Regions from separate parts of the Kocuria turfanensis genome, predicted to be linked through region 2. Evidence: predicted binding sites of a transcription regulator. Region 2 holds the regulator's gene; the other holds the start of a gene.
What was found. Region 2 encodes HspR, which represses chaperone genes until heat shock. Its sites were predicted from a motif close to AAGTTGAGTCNNNNNGACTCAACTT; they were not measured.
Positions count from the first base shown of each region.

Region 1: AYX06_RS15175 (Hsp20/alpha crystallin family protein) is a predicted target of HspR. The motif match lies at 4,520-4,544, and genes of this name have one in related genera.

Region 1 covers NZ_CP014480.1:3,309,881-3,318,335, forward strand. Annotated here, with positions in the region: gene purH (bifunctional phosphoribosylaminoimidazolecarboxamide formyltransferase/IMP cyclohydrolase) at 1-1,452, shown strand, start outside; gene AYX06_RS15170 (NADP-dependent isocitrate dehydrogenase) at 1,569-3,791, opposite strand; gene AYX06_RS15175 (Hsp20/alpha crystallin family protein) at 3,980-4,483, opposite strand; gene AYX06_RS15180 (Gfo/Idh/MocA family protein) at 4,640-5,734, opposite strand; gene AYX06_RS20765 (TetR/AcrR family transcriptional regulator) at 5,817-6,461, shown strand; gene AYX06_RS15190 (gamma carbonic anhydrase family protein) at 6,483-7,019, opposite strand; gene AYX06_RS15195 (beta-phosphoglucomutase family hydrolase) at 7,073-8,455, opposite strand, start outside.
Region 2 covers NZ_CP014480.1:1,500,535-1,508,989, reverse strand. Annotated here, with positions in the region: gene dnaK (molecular chaperone DnaK) at 1-1,540, shown strand, start outside; gene AYX06_RS06920 (nucleotide exchange factor GrpE) at 1,543-2,178, shown strand; gene AYX06_RS06915 (DnaJ C-terminal domain-containing protein) at 2,333-3,349, shown strand; gene AYX06_RS06910 (heat shock protein transcriptional repressor HspR) at 3,351-3,791, shown strand; gene AYX06_RS06905 (GNAT family N-acetyltransferase) at 3,958-4,446, opposite strand; gene trmB (tRNA (guanosine(46)-N7)-methyltransferase TrmB) at 4,443-5,354, opposite strand; gene AYX06_RS06895 (LOG family protein) at 5,359-5,973, opposite strand; gene AYX06_RS06890 (multidrug effflux MFS transporter) at 6,326-7,597, shown strand; gene AYX06_RS06885 (alanine/glycine:cation symporter family protein) at 7,729-8,455, shown strand, end outside.

The DNA.
Region 1 (8,455 bases), 1.8 Mb from region 2:
CCGGTGACCGAGGTCTCCGAGGTCACCGGCTTCCAGGAGTGCCTGGACGGGCGGGTGAAGACCCTGCACCCGCGGGTGCACGCCGGGATCCTCGCGGACCGCCGCAAGCAGGAGCACGTGGACCAGCTCGCGGAGCTGGGGATCGAGCCGTTCGACCTCGTGGTCGTGAACCTCTACCCGTTCGTGGACACGGTGCGCTCCGGCGCCGGCCAGGACGAGGTGGTCGAGCAGATCGACATCGGCGGCCCCTCCATGGTGCGCGCCGCCGCGAAGAACCACGCGGCCGTGTCCGTGGTGGTGGACCCCGCCTCCTACGGTGCGGTGGTCGAGGCCGCCGGCGCCGGGGGGTTCGACCTCGCGGCCCGGCGCCGGCTGGCCGCCGCGGCCTTCGCCCACACCGCCGCCTACGACACCGCCGTGGCCACGTGGACGGCCCAGCAGTTCGACCAGGACGAGGACGCCAACCTCTGGCCGCCCTACGCGGGGCTGGCCTTCCAGCGCTCCGCCTCCCTGCGCTACGGCGAGAACCCGCACCAGAAGGGCGCCCTGTACGTCGACGAGGCGGCCGCCCCCGGCATCGCCCAGGCGGACCAGCTGCACGGCAAGGAGATGTCCTACAACAACTACGTGGACGCCGACGCCGCCCTGCGCGCCGCCTACGACTTCGACGAGCCGGCCGTGGCCGTGGTCAAGCACAACAACCCGTGCGGCATCGCCGTGGCCACCCCCGGCGCCGAGGACCCGATCGCCGACGCCCACCGCAAGGCCCACGCATGCGACCCGCTCTCCGCCTACGGCGGGGTGATCGCCGCGAACCGGACCGTCACCCGGGCCATGGCCGAGACGGTCAAGGACATCTTCACGGAGGTCGTCGTGGCCCCCGGCTTCGAGCCGGAGGCCCTGGCGATCCTGCAGGCGAAGAAGAACATCCGCCTGCTCGAGCTGCCCGAGGGCTTCGCCCGCGACGCCCTCGAGTACCGGCAGGTCTCCGGCGGGGCCCTCTTCCAGGTCGCCGACCGGCTCGACGCCGCCGGCGACGACCCCGCCTCCTGGACCCTCGCCGCGGGGGCGCCGGCCGACGAGCGGACGCTGGCCGACCTCGCCTTCGCGTGGAAGGCGCTGCGGGCCGTGAAGTCCAACGCGATCCTGCTCGCCGACCAGGGCGCCTCGGTGGGCATCGGCATGGGCCAGGTCAACCGGGTGGACTCCTGCCGGCTCTCCGTGGAGCGGGCCGACGCGCTGGGCGAGGACGGCGCCGAGCGCGCGCGCGGGTCCGTGGCGGCGTCGGACGCGTTCTTCCCCTTCGCGGACGGGCTGCAGGTGCTGCTCGACGCGGGCGTGCGCGCCGTCGTCCAGCCCGGCGGCTCGATCCGGGACGAGGAGGTCGTGGCCGCGGCCGAGGCCGCCGGCGTGACCATGTACTTCACCGGGGCGCGGCACTTCTTCCACTGACCCGCTCCCCGGCGCGGCTTCGGCGCCGCGCACGGCAACGGCCGCACCCCCGAGGGGGTGCGGCCGTTGCCGTGCGCGCCGGTCACCCCGCCCGGGGCGACCGGCGCGGGGCCGGCTCAGGCGGACAGCGAGGCGAGCACCCGGTTGAAGGTCTCCGAGGGGCGCATCACCGCGGACGTCCTGGCGTCGTCCGGGCGGTAGTACCCCCCGATGTCCGCCGGGCGGCCCTGCACGGAGAGCAGCTCCTCGTTGATCGCGTCCTCGTGGGCGGCCAGCTGCTCCGCCACGGAGGTGAAGGCCTGGGCCAGCTCGGCGTCCTCCTCCTGGCGGGCCAGCTCCTGGGCCCAGTACAGGGCCAGGTAGAAGTGGCTGCCGCGGTTGTCGATCTCCCCGACCTTCCGGCTCGGGGACTTGTTCTCCTCGAGGAAGGTGCCGGTGGCGCGGTCGAGGCACGCGCCGAGGATGCGGGCGCGGGCGTTGTCCGCCGTGGTGGCCAGGTGCTCCAGGCTCGCGGCCAGGGCCAGGAACTCGCCGAGGCTGTCCCAGCGCAGGTGGTTCTCCTCGACCAGCTGCTGGACGTGCTTGGGGGCGGACCCGCCGGCGCCGGTCTCGAAGAGGCCGCCGCCGTTGATCAGCGGGACCACGGAGAGCATCTTCGCGGAGGTGCCCAGCTCGAGGATCGGGAACAGATCGGTCAGGTAGTCGCGCAGCACGTTGCCGGTGACGGAGATGGTGTCCTCGCCGCGGCGGATCCGCTCGATGGAGAACGCGGTGGCCTCCATGGGGGACATGATCTCGATCTGCAGGCCCTCGGTGTCGTGCTCCGCGAGGTACTGCTCGACCTTGGCGATGAGGTTGGTGTCGTGGGCGCGGGTGCGGTCCAGCCAGAACACGGCCGGCGTCGCGGAGGCCCGGGCGCGGGTCACGGCCAGCTTGACCCAGTCCCGGATCGCGACGTCCTTGGTCTGGCAGGCGCGCCAGATGTCGCCGGGGAAGACCTCGTGCTCGATCAGCACGGTGCCGGAGGAGTCGACGAGCTGGACGGTGCCCTTCGCGGGGATCTCGAAGGTCTTGTCGTGGGAGCCGTACTCCTCGGCCTTCATCGCCATGAGGCCCACGTTCGGGACGGAGCCCATGGTCCGCGGGTCGAACGCGCCGTGGGCGCGGCAGTCGTCGATCACGGCCTGGTAGATCCCGGCGTAGGAGCTGTCCGGCAGCACCGCCAGGGTGTCGGCCTCCTCGCCGTCCGGGCCCCACATGTGCCCGGAGGTGCGGATCATGGCCGGCATCGAGGCGTCCACGATGATGTCCGAGGGCACGTGCAGGTTGCTGATGCCCTTGTCGGAGTTCACCATGGCCAGCGCCGGGCCGTCGGCCAGGCCCTTGTCGATCGCGGCCCGGACCTCGTCGCGGACCTCGGCCGGGAGCGCGTCGAGACCGTTGAGGATCGCGGCCAGGCCGTTGGCGGGGGAGAGGCCGGCCTTCTCCAGGGTGGCGCCGTGGGCGGCGAAGAGCTCCGGGAAGAACGCCTTGATGACGTGGCCGAAGATGATCGGGTCGGAGACCTTCATCATGGTCGCCTTCAGGTGCACCGAGAAGAGGACGCCCTCCCGCTTGGCGCGCTCGACCTGCTCGGCGAGGAACGCGTCCAGGGCGGCGGCCCGCATCACCGTGGCGTCGACGACCTCGCCGGCGAGGACGGGCACGGACTCCTTGAGCACCGTGGTGCCGCCGTCCTCGCCCACCAGGCGGATCTGGAGGGTGTCCTCGGACGCCATGACCACGGACTTCTCGTTGTCGCGGAAGTCGTCGGCGGCCATGGTGGCCACGTTGGTCCGGGAGTCCGCGGACCACTCGCCCATCCGGTGCGGGTTCTTGCGGGCGTAGTTCTTCACCGAGGCGGGGGCGCGACGGTCGGAGTTGCCCTCGCGCAGGACCGGGTTCACGGCGGAGCCCTTCACCTTGTCGTAGCGGGCGCGGGTGTCCTTCTGCTCGTCCGTCTCCGGCTCGTCCGGGTAGTCCGGCAGCGCGACGCCCTGCTCCTGCAGCTCCTTCACCGCGGCCTTGAGCTGCGGGACGGAGGCGGAGATGTTCGGCAGCTTGATGATGTTGGCCTCGGGCTTCTTCGCCAGGTCGCCGAGCTCGGCGAGGGCGTCGTCGACCCGCTGGTCCTGGGGCAGGCGGTCGCTGAAGGCCGCGAGGATGCGCCCGGCCAGGGAGATGTCCCGGGTCTCGACCTCGACGCCGGCGGTCGAGGCGTAGGCCTCGATGACCGGCTTGAAGGAGTAGGTGGCGAGCAGGGGCGCCTCGTCGGTGCGGGTGTAGATGATCTTTGCCATGTGCGGGCTGTCTCCCATGTATGTCGACGGATGCGGGACGGTGTTTCCTGGTGCCAAGATACCCGAGCCCGCGCCCGCCCCGGTGACCGGTGCCCGCCCGCGGGCGCCCCCGGGCACGGCCACGGGCCCGCTCCCCGGAGGGAGCGGGCCCGTGGCCGCGGGGCCGGAGCGCCTGAGCGCCGGCGGGATCAGCCCTCGGTGGACTGCGTGGAGCTGGTGCCGTTGACGAGCTCGCCCTCGCCGATCACGCGGTCGCCCTCCTGGCCGTCGCCCAGGGCCTGCTGCTCGCCCTGGCCGGAGACCACCTGGATCTTGCGCGGCTTGGCCTGGGCGGACACCGGGATGGTCACCGTGAGCACGCCGTTGTCGTAGCTCGCGGCGATGTTCTGGATGTCGATGCCCTGGCCGAGGTTGAGCTGGCGGACGAACGAGGAGCTCTGCCGCTCCCGGGTGATCCACTGGACCTCCTGGACCTCGGGCAGCTTCCGCTCCGCCCGGATGGTCAGCAGCTGACCGTCGACGTCGACGTCGACGCTCTCCGGGTCGATGCCCGGCAGGTCGGCCCGCAGGATGTAGCGGTCGCCGTCCCGGTAGAGGTCCATCGGCATCTCCCGCAGGCCCTGGCGGGCGAACAGCGAGGCGGCGAGGCGGTCGAAATCGTTGAACGGCGTGAACATCGTGGCCACGTCCATCATCTCCTCAACTACATGAGCAGTGCCTTTGACAGTTAGTTGAGTCGTACCGGCTCAACTGTGATTGATGATAGCTCCGCCGCGGGACGGGGTTCAACGGTTGTGACGGCCGATCGCCCAGGGCGAACCCGGCCGCCGGCGGGGGCGGCGCCGCCCTCAGCGGCGGTCGTTGGGGTAGCCCACCCCGATCCGCTCGCGGACCTGGTCGAAGAGCTCGACGAGCTCGAGGGAGTCCGCCCAGGGCATCACGGGGGACTCCGGCAGCCCCTGCTGGATGCAGCGGGTGGCCTCGCGCATCTCGTAGACGTACCCGGCGCCGGTCACCTCCACCTGCTCCACGACCGGGGCGGCGCCCCCGCGCGCGCCGTCGGCGCTCTGCAGCACCAGGGTCGTGGGGCAGTTGATCCGCCCGTCCACGCGCAGCCAGCCGTGCGTGCCGCTGACGGTGACCTGGTGCGGCACGGTGCTGGAGAGGGTGCCGCTCACATGGCCCCGGCCGTGCCCGAAGTCCAGGGTCAGGGCGGTGTCCAGGTCCACGGCCGTGGCGCCCAGCTCGGCCCGGGCCGTCCAGCTCTCCGGGGCGCCCAGCACGGCCCCGGTCCAGGTCAGCGGATAGACCATCATGTCCAGCAGCACCCCGCCGCCGTCGGCGTTGCGGAAGAGCCGGTGGTCGGGGTCCACCGGGCGGTGGGTGCCGATCGAGGCCTCGACCGAGCGCACCCGGCCCAGCCGCCCCGCCCGGATCCAGTGCATCGCCGTGCGGAAGCCGGGGGTCATCCGGGTCCAGACGGCCTCCATGAGGAACACCCCGTGCGCGCGCGCCAGCCCCAGGAGGTCGCGGACCTCCGCGGCGGTCATCGCCAGGGCCTTCTCGCACACCACGTGCTTGCCCGCGCGCAGCAGCGCGGACACGTCCCGGTGGTGGTAGCCGTGCGGTGTGGCCACGTAGACCACCTCCACGTCCGGGTCGGCCGCGAGGCGCTCCAGGCCCGTGCTCGCGGCGGTGTTCCCGTACGCCCGCTCCACCCCGTGCCGGCGGGCGAAGTCCTCGGCGCGGTGCTGGTGGCGGGAGCTCACGGCGACGAGCCGGGCGTCCGGCAGGGCGGCGATGTCCGGGACCACCTTCTCGGCGATGTCGGCCGTGCTGACCACGCCCCAGCCGAGCGTGCGGCCGGTGGGGGTGAGCGGGGCGTCCAGGTGGGCGGCGTCGAGGGCGGCGTCGACGAAGGGCGAGAGGGTCGCGGCAGGCATGGGCGCATTCTGCCACGCCCGTCCCGGCAGGACGGGTGCCCGGCACCGAACCGAACGACCGTTCGTCGCCTAGACTGGCGGCGTGCCCCGGGTCAGCCAGCAGTACAAGGACGAGCGCCGCCGCGAGATCGTCGCGGCCGCCAGCCGCTGCTTCCTGGAGCACGGTTTCGGCGGGGCCTCGATGCACCGGATCATCGCCGCGACGGGACTGTCCGCGGGGGCGCTGTACAACCACTTCCCGTCCAAGCACGAGCTCGTGGTCGCGTCCGCGCGGGCGGCCCTGGACCGGGTCCTGACGGTGGACCAGGGCCCGGCGCCGGCCGTGGGCGAGGGCGCGGTCCGGGCCGCGGCGGGGGCCGGGAGCTCCGCGGGAGCCGTCGGCGGGGACCCGGCCGGGTGGGTGGCGGAGCTGCTGGAGCGGCTCGCCGCGGACCCGGCCGCCACGCGGCTGCTGCTCATCACGTGGGGCGAGGCCGTGAGCGAACCGGCCCTGGCGGCGGTGGCCGGCGAGCACCTCGCACGGGTGCGCGAGCAGGTCGAGGAGCGCTACGGCCGGTGGGCCGCCGAGGAGCTCGGCCTGGGCCCGGACCGCTCCCGGGAGTGGGTCGCGATGTTCGCCCAGGCCATCCTCTCGGTGCTGCAGGGCTACGTGGTGCAGTCCTGCCTGCTGCCCGGATTCGACCACGATGCCTACCTGGACTACGCGCGCACCCTCGCGGCGCAGTGAGCGGGCGGCCGGCGCCCGGGCTCAGGCGTCGAGCTCGCGGTGCTCGGCGGAGAGCTGCACGTAGGTCCGGGCGTTGGCGCGCACCTTCTCCCGCTCCGGCCCGGTCAGCTCGCGGCGGACCTTGGCGGGGACCCCGGCCACGAGCGAGCCCGGCGGCACCACGGTGCCCTCGAGGACCACCGCGCCGGCGGCGACCAGGGACCCGGAGCCGATCACGGCCCCGTTGAGGAGGGTCGCGTTCATCCCCACCAGGACCTCGTCCTCCACGGTGCAGCCGTGGACCACGGCGCCGTGGCCCACGCTGACGCCGGCCCCGATCGTGCAGGGGTGGTCGGGATCGGAGTGGACGACCACGTTGTCCTGCAGGTTCGAGTCCGTCCCCAGCCGCACGGGGGACCGGTCCCCGCGCACCGTGGCGCCGTAGAAGACCCCGGAGCCGGGGCCCAGCTCCACGTCGCCGACCACCGTGGCGGTCGGTGCCACGAAGGCGGAGGCGGCGATCCGGGGCGTGTGCCCGGCGTGGGGGAGGACCAGTCCGGTCGGGGCGGGGTGTTCCATGGCCCCAGCGTAGCGGCCGCCGCCGCGGGATCCGCGGCGGCGGCCGGTCCGGCTCAGGCGTGCCGCGACGCCGCCGGGACCGTGCCCAGCGGGTGGCGCTGCTGGATCGCGACCCGGATCTTCTGCCCGCCCTTGAGCACGTACTCCGCCCCGTGCACGTGGATGGTGACGTTGCCGGCCCGCCGCGAGGTGCCCTCCAGCTCGAGCACGTGGTGGTCGATGCAGACGCGGATCACCTGGCCCCGGTAGAGCACGGTGAACGAGACCCGGTCCAGCTGGCTCGGCAGCGCGGGGTCGAACTCCAGCCACTCCCCGCGCACGCGCAGGCCCGCGTAGGCCCGGGTGACGACGTCCACGGAGCCGGCCATGGCGCCGAGGTGGATCCCCTCGCCCGTGGTCCCGCCCTGGGTGTCGTCCAGGTCGATGAGCAGCGCGTCCTGGAAGACCGACCACGACCGGTCCGGGTTCAGCCAGGCGAGCACCGAGGCGTTGACCACCCGGGAGAGGGAGGAGCCGTGCGAGGACCGCGCGATGTAGAAGTCCACGGTGCGCTCGATGGCGGCGTGGTCCACCTCGTAGCCCATCCGCCCGAGCTCCTCCACGAGGCCGTCGGGGCCGAAGAGGTAGACGAGCATGATGGTGTCCGCCTGCTTGGCGAGCTTGTAGTTGTTGGTCATGTCGCCCTCGTTCTCCAGCAGGAGGTCGAGGCGGCCGATGTTGCGGTACTTGGCCCGGTAGAACTCCCAGTCCAGTTCGTCGAGGTCGTCGTAGCCGTGGAACTGGCTGATGGTGCCGTCCTTGTTGAACGGCACGAACATCCGCTCCGACATCCGCTGCCAGGTCCCCACCTCCTCCGCCGAGAGGCCGAAGCGGGCGGAGAGCTCCTCGCGCTGGTGCTCGACCATGTGGTGGAAGATGTGGGCGCTGTGCCGGAACAGCCAGGCCGCCAGCACGTTCGTGTAGGCGTTGTCCTTCAGCCCGCCGCCGTGCTGGCCGCGGGGACCGTCGTGGTACTCGTCCGGTCCCATCACCCCGGCGATGTGGTAGCGGCCGTCCGCGGGGTCGTAGTCGGTCAGGGACGCGAAGAGCCGGGTGATGCCGATGATCAGCTCCGCGCCCTGACCGGCCAGCCAGTCGACGTCGCCGGTGGTCTCGTAGTAGATCCAGGCGTTGTGGGCGATCGCGAGGCCCACGTGGAACTGCCGCCAGGAGTTGTCCGGCAGCCACCGGTTGGAGTGGTGGTTGAACAGCTCCGGCGGGGTCTCCTCCCGGCCGTCCGAGCCGGACTGCCAGGGGAACGCCGCGCCCTCGAGGCCGAACTCCATGGCGCGGTGCTTGGCCATGGGCAGCCGGCGCCACCGGTAGGACAGCAGCGAGCGCGTCACCTGCGGCTGGCGCAGGTTGACCACCGGCAGGATGTAGAGCTCGTCCCAGAA
Region 2 (8,455 bases):
CCTGGGCGACAAGGTCACCGACGCCGTGATCACGGTCCCGGCGTACTTCAACGACGCCGAGCGCCAGGCCACGAAGGAGGCCGGCGAGATCGCGGGCATGAACGTGCTGCGCATCGTCAACGAGCCCACCGCCGCGGCCCTGGCCTACGGTCTGGAGAAGGGCAAGGAGGACGAGCTCATCCTCGTCTTCGACCTCGGCGGCGGCACCTTCGACGTCTCCCTGCTGGAGGTCGGCAAGGACGAGGACGACTTCTCCACCATCCAGGTCCGCGCCACCGCCGGTGACAACCGGCTGGGCGGCGACGACTGGGACCAGCGCATCGTCGACTGGCTGCTGTCGCAGGTGAGGTCCAAGACCGGCGCCGACCTGTCCAAGGACAAGATCGCCCTCCAGCGGCTGAAGGAGACCGCCGAGCAGGCCAAGAAGGAGCTGTCCTCCGCGACCAGCACCAACATCTCCCTGCAGTACCTCTCCGTGACCCCCGAGGGCCCGGTGCACCTGGACGAGCGCCTCACCCGCGCCAAGTTCGAGGAGCTGACCCGGGACCTGCTGGAGCGCACCGAGAAGCCGTTCAAGGACGTCATCGCCGAGGCCGGCATCTCCGTGTCCGACATCGACCACGTGGTCCTGGTGGGCGGCTCGACCCGCATGCCGGCGGTCGCCGAGACCGTGCAGCGCCTGGCCGGCCAGGAGCCGAACAAGGGCGTGAACCCGGACGAGGTCGTCGCCGTCGGCGCCGCGATCCAGGCCGGTGTGCTCAAGGGCGACCGCAAGGACGTGCTGCTGATCGACGTGACCCCGCTGTCGCTGGGCATCGAGACCAAGGGCGGCGTGATGACCAAGCTCATCGAGCGCAACACGGCCATCCCCACGAAGCGGTCCGAGACCTTCACCACCGCCGAGGACAACCAGCCCTCCGTGTCCATCCAGGTCTTCCAGGGCGAGCGCCAGTTCACCCGGGACAACAAGAACCTGGGCACCTTCGAGCTGACCGGCATCGCCCCCGCCCCGCGCGGGATGCCGCAGATCGAGGTCACCTTCGACATCGACGCCAACGGCATCGTCCACGTCTCCGCCAAGGACAAGGGCACCGGCACCGAGCAGTCGATGACCATCACGGGCGGGTCCTCCCTCTCCAAGGAGGACATCGACCGCATGGTCAAGGACGCCGAGGCCAACGCCGAGGCGGACCGGGTGCGCCGGGAGGCCGCCGACCTGCGGAACAACGCGGAGCAGCAGGCGTACTCCGTGGACAAGCTGCTGAAGGACAACGACGAGAAGCTGCCCGCGGACGTCAAGTCCGAGGTCCAGGCCGACGTCGAGGCCCTGAAGCAGGCGCTCGAGGGTGAGGACGAGGCCGCCGTGAAGTCGGCCTACGACAAGCTCCAGCAGTCCCAGACCAAGCTCGGCGAGGCCCTCTACGCGCAGGCGCAGGCCGACGGCGCCGAGGGCGCCCCCGGTGCCGGCGCCGCCGATTCGGCCGGTGACGAGGACATCGTCGACGCCGAGGTCGTCGACGACGAGAACGAGAAGAAGTGAGCATGCCCGATCCCACGCCAGGACCCGACGAGAACCCGGCGGAGAACGCCTTCGAGAACTCCACCGGGAACCCCGACGAGCAGGCCGCGCAGGACTCCGGTCCCGGCTCCCCGGAGGAGGCCGGGCCGGAGGGCCTGACCGTGGACGACATCCTCTCGACCCCGCAGTCCACCGACGCCGGCTCCGCCGACGCCGGTGCGGCCACGGAGGAGGACCCGTCCGCGGCGCTGGCCGCCGAGCGGCTCGAGGAGCTGCGCCGGCTGCAGGCCGAGTTCGTGAACTTCAAGCACCGCACGGCCCGAGAGAAGGAGCAGCTCCGCACGTTCGTGACCGGCGACCTCCTGCAGACCCTGCTGCCGGTGTTCGACGACATCGACGCGGCCCGCCAGGCCGGGGACCTCACCGACGGCCCGTTCGCGTCGATCGCGAACAAGCTGGAGGAGATCCTCGTCCGGCAGGGACTGACCCGCATCGGGGCGGTCGGCGAGAAGTTCGACCCGAACGTCCACGAGGCGGTGCTGCAGCAGCCCACCAGCGAGGTCGAGCCCGACCAGGTCTCGATGGTGCTGCGCTCCGGCTTCCGGATCGGCGAGCGCGTCGTGCGGCCGGCCCAGGTGGCCGTCGCCGTCGCCGAGTGAGGCCGGGCCCGGCCTGACCGGCGCGGGAGGGGAGGCCTGTCCACGGGCCTCCCCTCCCGTCCCCCCAGTCCCGGCGCCGCGCCGGGGCGACCCCAGGACTTCCACCGGGTGCTGCTCGTCAGGACCCCCACCGGCCCCACAGAAAGGAGGCGTCATGGCCAGCCAGGACTGGATCGACAAGGACTTCTACAGCATTCTCGGCGTCTCCAAGGACGCGTCCGAGGCGGACATCAAGAAGGCGTACCGCAAGCTCGCCCGCCAGTACCACCCCGACCAGAACCCCGGGGACGCGGAGGCCGAGCAGCGGTTCAAGGACATCACCGAGGCGAACTCCGTGCTCTCCGACCCGGAGGAGCGCAAGCAGTACGACGCGATCCGCGCCATGGGCTCCGGTGCCCGCTTCACGGCCGGCGGCCCGGCCGGCGCGGGCGGCTCCGCGAACTTCGAGGACCTCTTCGGCGACATCTTCGGCGCCGGCGGCGGCGGCCGCCGCCGGCGGACCAGCTACTCCACCGGCGGGGCAGGCTTCGGCGGGGCAGGCGGCTTCGAGGACCTGTTCTCGCAGTTCGGCGGCCAGGGCGGCTACGGCGCACCCGGGACCGGCTACCAGTCCCCGCCCACCCGCGGGGAGGACATCCGCACGGAGACCACCATCCCGTTCCGCTCCTCGGTGCACGGCACCACCGTGAAGCTGCGTCGCGGCAACGGGCAGGAGACCACGGTGCGCGTCCCGGCCGGGGTGCGCGACGGGCAGAAGCTCAAGCTCGCCGGCAAGGGCCACTCCGGCCCCGGCGGACCCGGCGACCTGTACGTCACCGTGCACGTGGGCTCGCACCCGTTCTTCACCCGCGTGGACGGCACGGACGACGTCGAGGTCACCGTGCCGATCACCTTCCCCGAGGCCGCCCTGGGCGCCACCGTGGAGGTGCCCACCCTGGACGGCGGCACGGTGCGGCTGAAGGTGCCCGCCGGGACGTCGTCGGGCCGGCGCTTCCGCGTCAAGGGCCGCGGGTTCAGCACGGCCAAGGGCACCGGGAACCTGATCGTGACCGTCGAGGTGCACGTGCCCGCCCACCTGGACGAGGCGGCCGAGGCCGCGGTCCGCGCGTTCGCGGAGGCGACCGCCGACGACGACCCCCGGGCGGGCCTGGCCACGAAGGCACGGGTCTGAGATGGCTCTCGACGCCGACCAGCCGCTCTTCGTGATCTCCGTGGCCGCGGAGATCGCCGAGATGCACCCGCAGACGCTGCGCCAGTACGACCGGCTCGGCCTGGTCAAGCCCTCCCGCGCGCCGGGCCGGGCGCGGCGCTACTCCCAGCGGGACATCGAGAAGCTGCAGCAGATCCAGGTGCTCTCCCAGCAGGGCGTCTCCCTGGAGGGCATCCGGCGCATCCTGCAGCTGGAGAACCAGGTCGCGGCCCTGCAGGCGAGGGTCGCGGAGCTGTCCCAGGAGCTCGACGAGGCCCGCGAGCGGGCCGAGGAGTCCTCGCGGATCTTCGCCGCCGGGGTCGGCGGGGACGTGGTGCGGATGGCCCGCGGCTCCCGCCCGCGGGCCCGCAAGATCTCCCAGGCCGTGGTGCTGTACCGGCCGCCGCGGCAGCAGGAGCGCTGAGCCGCCCGCCGTCGGCGCGGACGTCGGGCGCTCTCCGTGCGCCGACTCCCCGGCTCGGGCGCTGCTGGAGCCGGGTGCTTGCTGCCCCGGGCGTCACGCCGACCGTGCGTCCTGCCACCCCGTGCTCTTGCTCTCCGTCCCGTGCGCTGAGCGGCGCGGGCGCCGCTCAGCGCAGGTGCTTCTCGAAGCCCACGTCGTACACGCCGTCCGCGTAGCTGTGGGCGACGCCGGGCAGCGCGACGTACCCGCTGTCCCGGTACAGGGCGTAGGCCTCGGGCTGGCGGTTGCCGGTGGTGAGGTAGATGCGCCGGTAGCCGGCGGCGGCGGCGAGCCGCTCGAGCTCGGCCAGGACCCGCCGGGAGAACCCCCGCCGGCGGTGCCCGGGGTCCGTCCAGATGCGCTTGAGCTCGGCCGTGACGTCGTCGTGCCTCCGGAAGGCGCCGCCGGCCACCGTCAGCCCGCCCTCGAGCAGCAGCACGAGGCCTCCGGTGGGCGCCCGGAACTCGTCGACGGGGTGGTGCTCCATCTCCTCCGCACCGATCGACGGACCGTAGCGCGCCACGTACTCCCGGTGCAGGCCCTCCAGCAGCGGCCGCGTGCGGGGATCGCCCGGGGGCACGACGACGAAGCCGTCCGGGGAGGCCGCCGCGCTCACGGAAGCCGGCGGTAGGTCAGGTCGCGCGGCACGCGCCCCGCCTCCCGGGCCTTGCGCTCGAAGCTCGTCAGGACCCGGCCCTCCCAGCGGGGGGCCCAGCCCGCGTCCGGGTGCTCGTCGTCGGCGAGCGGACCCGGGTGCAGGTTCTCGAACTGCGGGGCGGCGTCCAGGACCTCGCGCATCACGAGGGCGTACTCCTGCCAGTCCGTGGCCAGCCGCCACAGCCCACCCGGGGCCAGCACCCGTGCGGCCAGCTCGGCGAAGGCCGGGGAGACGAGGCGCCGTTTGTGGTGGCGGGTCTTGTGCCACGGGTCCGGGAAGAACACCCACAGCTCGTCGACCGAGGCGGGGGCGAGCATGTGCTCCAGGACCTCGGGGGCGTTGGCCTGGACCACCCGGACGTTGTCCACGCCGGCCTGGCCCGCCTTGAGCAGCAGGTCCGCGATCCCCGGCTTGTACACCTCGACGGCGAGGTAGTCGCGGGCGGGGTCCTGCGCGGCGGCGTGCACGACGGCCTCGCCCAGCCCGGAGCCGACCTCCACGACCAGGGGAGCCTGGCGCCCGAAGGCCACGGCCGCGTCGAACTCGTGGTCGGGGTGCACGGAGGTGTCGGTGCGCACGCGCGGGACGTCCAGCACGCGCGTGGGCGCCCAGTCGTCCCACGCCTTCTGGCGGCGGGCGGTCAGGCGGTCGCCGCGGCGCACGAAGGAGTACGGCCGGCGGTGGAAGGCCTCGGGGACGGGGCCCTGGCCGGCGCCCCCGGCGTGCTCTCCGGCGGCCTCCTCGGCAGGCTCCTCGGACGTCTTCTCGGCGCTCTCGGCGGCGCTCTCGGGAGTGCTCTCCGGGGCGCTCACTTCAGCGGGCTCTTCGGCAGGGGTCTCGGCAGGGGAGGGAGTGTGCTCGGTCATCGCCCTACATCCTAGGCGCAGGCCCGACCGGTGCTGTCATGCTGTCCGGGAGGAGCGGCTCGGCCCAGCGCCGGCGAGGCGCCTCCCACTGCGCGAAGCGGGCCAGCAGCTCGTCCGCGTCCTGGGCGACCACGGCGGCGTCACGGTACTCCGGGCGCACCAGCCCGGCGGCGGACATCGCCGCGACCGCGTCCAGCAGGGGTCTCCAGAACCCGGAGACGTCGAGGAAGCCGACCGGCTTGGCGTGCACCCCCACCTGCAGCCAGGTCCACGCCTCGAAGATCTCCTCCAGGGTGCCCAGCCCTCCGGGCAGGGCCACGAACCCGTCCGCGAGGCGGGCCATCTCCGCCTTGCGCTCGTGCATCGTCCCGACGACGCGCAGCTCGGTCAGCCCGGTGTGGGCCGTCTCGTCCTCGACGAGGGAGCGCGGCATCACGCCGATCACCTCGCCGCCGGCGGCCAGGGCGGCGTCGGCGACGACGCCCATCAGTCCCACGTGGCCGCCGCCGTAGACCACGCCCACCCCGCGACGGGCGAGCTCGGTGGCGAAGGCCGCGGCGGCCTCGGCGAACAGGGGATCGGAACCCAGGGAGGCTCCGGTGTACACGGCAAGTCTCATGAGGACATTCTCCCCGCACCGGCGCCGATAGCATGAACCGGGCCGTACCCGCACCCCGCCCCGCATCCGCAGCGCCGCCCGCCGCCCCGACCCCATCCGTTCCTGCACCCAGACCCGCGCCCACACCGTCAATCACCACCGGCACCCACTGTCGCCACCGGCACCGGCACCGGCACCGGCACCGGCACCCGCCCCCGCCATCACCACCCGCCCCCGCCATCACCACCCCCACCCGCACCCGCGACTCGAAGTCGCACGCCCCCGCCCCCTCCCGAGGACCCACCATGAGCTCACGACCCCCGGCCACCCGGTCCGTTCCCGCCTGCGTCTCAGCGGCAGAGCGGACCGGGTGGTGCTGGTGGCGGCACTGGGGATCCTCAGCGCGGTCAGCCCCATGGCCACGGACATGTACCTCGCGTCCATGCCGGCCATGGCCGTGCACTTCGGCGCCTCGACCTCCGCGGTGCAGCTGACCCTCACCAGCTACATGGTCGGCATGGCCCTGGGGCAGTTCCTGCTGGGCCCGGTCTCCGACGTGCTCGGAAGGCACCGGCTCATGGTCGCCGGCAACGTGCTGTTCCTGCTCAGCTCCGTGGCCGTGGTCCTCGCACCCAGCGTCGGCACGGTGATCGCGCTGCGCGCCGTGCAGGGCGCCGCCGGCGCGGCGGGCGTGGTGATCGCCCGGGCCGTGGTCTCGGACATCGCCTCCGGACGCCGGGCCGCCCAGCTCTTCTCGGTGCTCGCCACCATCACCTCCCTGGCCCCGGTCGTGGCCCCTCTGCTGGGCGGGGTGATCGCCACCGTGGCTCCGTGGCAGACCGTGTTCTGGGCGCTCGCCGCGTTCGGGCTGCTGATGCTCGCGTGCTCGGTCCTCGTGGTCCCGGAGACCCTGCCGCCGCACCGGCGCCACCGGGGCGGGGTCGGGGCCGTCGTCGGCGGCTCCTGGCGCGTGCTGCGCACCCCGTCCTTCATGGGCTACGCGCTGGCCTTCGGAGCGGCCTTCGGAGCGCTGTTCTCCTACATCTCCGCCTCCTCCTTCGTGGTGCAGAACGTGCTCGGCTACTCGGCGCTCGGCTACTCCGTGATCTTCGCCGTCAACGCCTGCGGCTCGATCCTGGGGGCCCTCGTCAACACCCGGCTCGTCGGCAGGGTGGAGCCCGGGACGGTCCTGCGCACCGCGCTCGTGGTGATGGGAGCGGTCAACGTGGTGGGGCTGGTCCTGGTCCTCGCGGGCCTCACCGGGTGGACCACGCTGGCGCACCTGTTCGTGAGCCAGTCCTGCATCGGGTTCATCCTCGGCAACGCCGTGGCGCTGGCCCAGTCGCGGGTGCCCGGCCGGGCGGGCGCCGGCTCGGCGGTGCTCGGGCTGGTCCAGTTCCTCATCGGCGGCCTCGTGAGCCCACTGACCGGTCTGGCCGGGCAGCACAGCGCGGTGCCCATGGCCGTGTCCATGGCGGTGTGCTCCCTGCTGGCCGTGGGGGCCGTGCTGCTCGCGGCTCGGTGCTCCCGCCGGCCGCCGGGAGCACCGCGTTCGTCCGCCGGCCCGTCCATCGGCCCGTCCACCGGCCCGTCTCCGGGCCGCGACGGCCGGGGACCACACCGCGAAGGGCCTGCCGATCCGTGACCGGCGACCGACCTTCCGACCCATGACCTGCGGACCGCCGGACCTGTGATTAGATGCCTCCTGCAGAGACGGAGATCACACCCTCGACCGGTTTCCGCTCGACCACCCACCCGACACCCACGGGAGAACACATGCTCCAATCCATCGAGACTGCCCTCGGCACGCTGGGCGGCATCATCTGGGGACCGTACGTCCTCATCCCCCTGCTGCTCCTCACCGGCCTGTACCTCACGGTCCGGCTGGGCGGGCTGCAGTTCCAACGGCTCGGATCCGCGCTGCGCCTGGCGCTGTTCGAGCGCAAGGACGAGGACGCCCACGGCGGCGACGTCTCCCAGTTCCAGGCACTGACCACCGCGCTCGCGGCGACCGTGGGCACCGGCAACATCGTGGGCGTGGCCACCGCGATCTCGATCGGCGGCCCCGGCGCGCTGTTCTGGATGTGGGTCACCGGCCTGCTCGGCATGGCATCCAAGTACTCCGAGGCCTTCCTGGCCGTGCGGTTCCGCACCACGGACGCCAAGGGCGAGATCTCCGGCGGCCCGCAGTACTACCTGGAGCGGGGCATCCGCTCGGGCTTCGGCAAGTTCCTGGCCATCTTCTTCGCGATCGCCGCGGCCCTGGCCGCGTTCGGAATCGGCAACATGACGCAGGGCAACTCGATCGCCTCCAACGTCGAGAGCTCCTTCGGCGTGCCGACCTGGATCACCGGCGTGGTGCTCGCGGCGCTGACCCTGGCCGTGCTCGTGGGCGGCATCAAGTCCATCGGCAAGGTGACGGCGGGGTTCGTGCCGTTCATGATCCTCTTCTACGTCCTGGGCGCGCTCTTCATCCTGGTCGTGAACGTCGCGGCCATCCCGC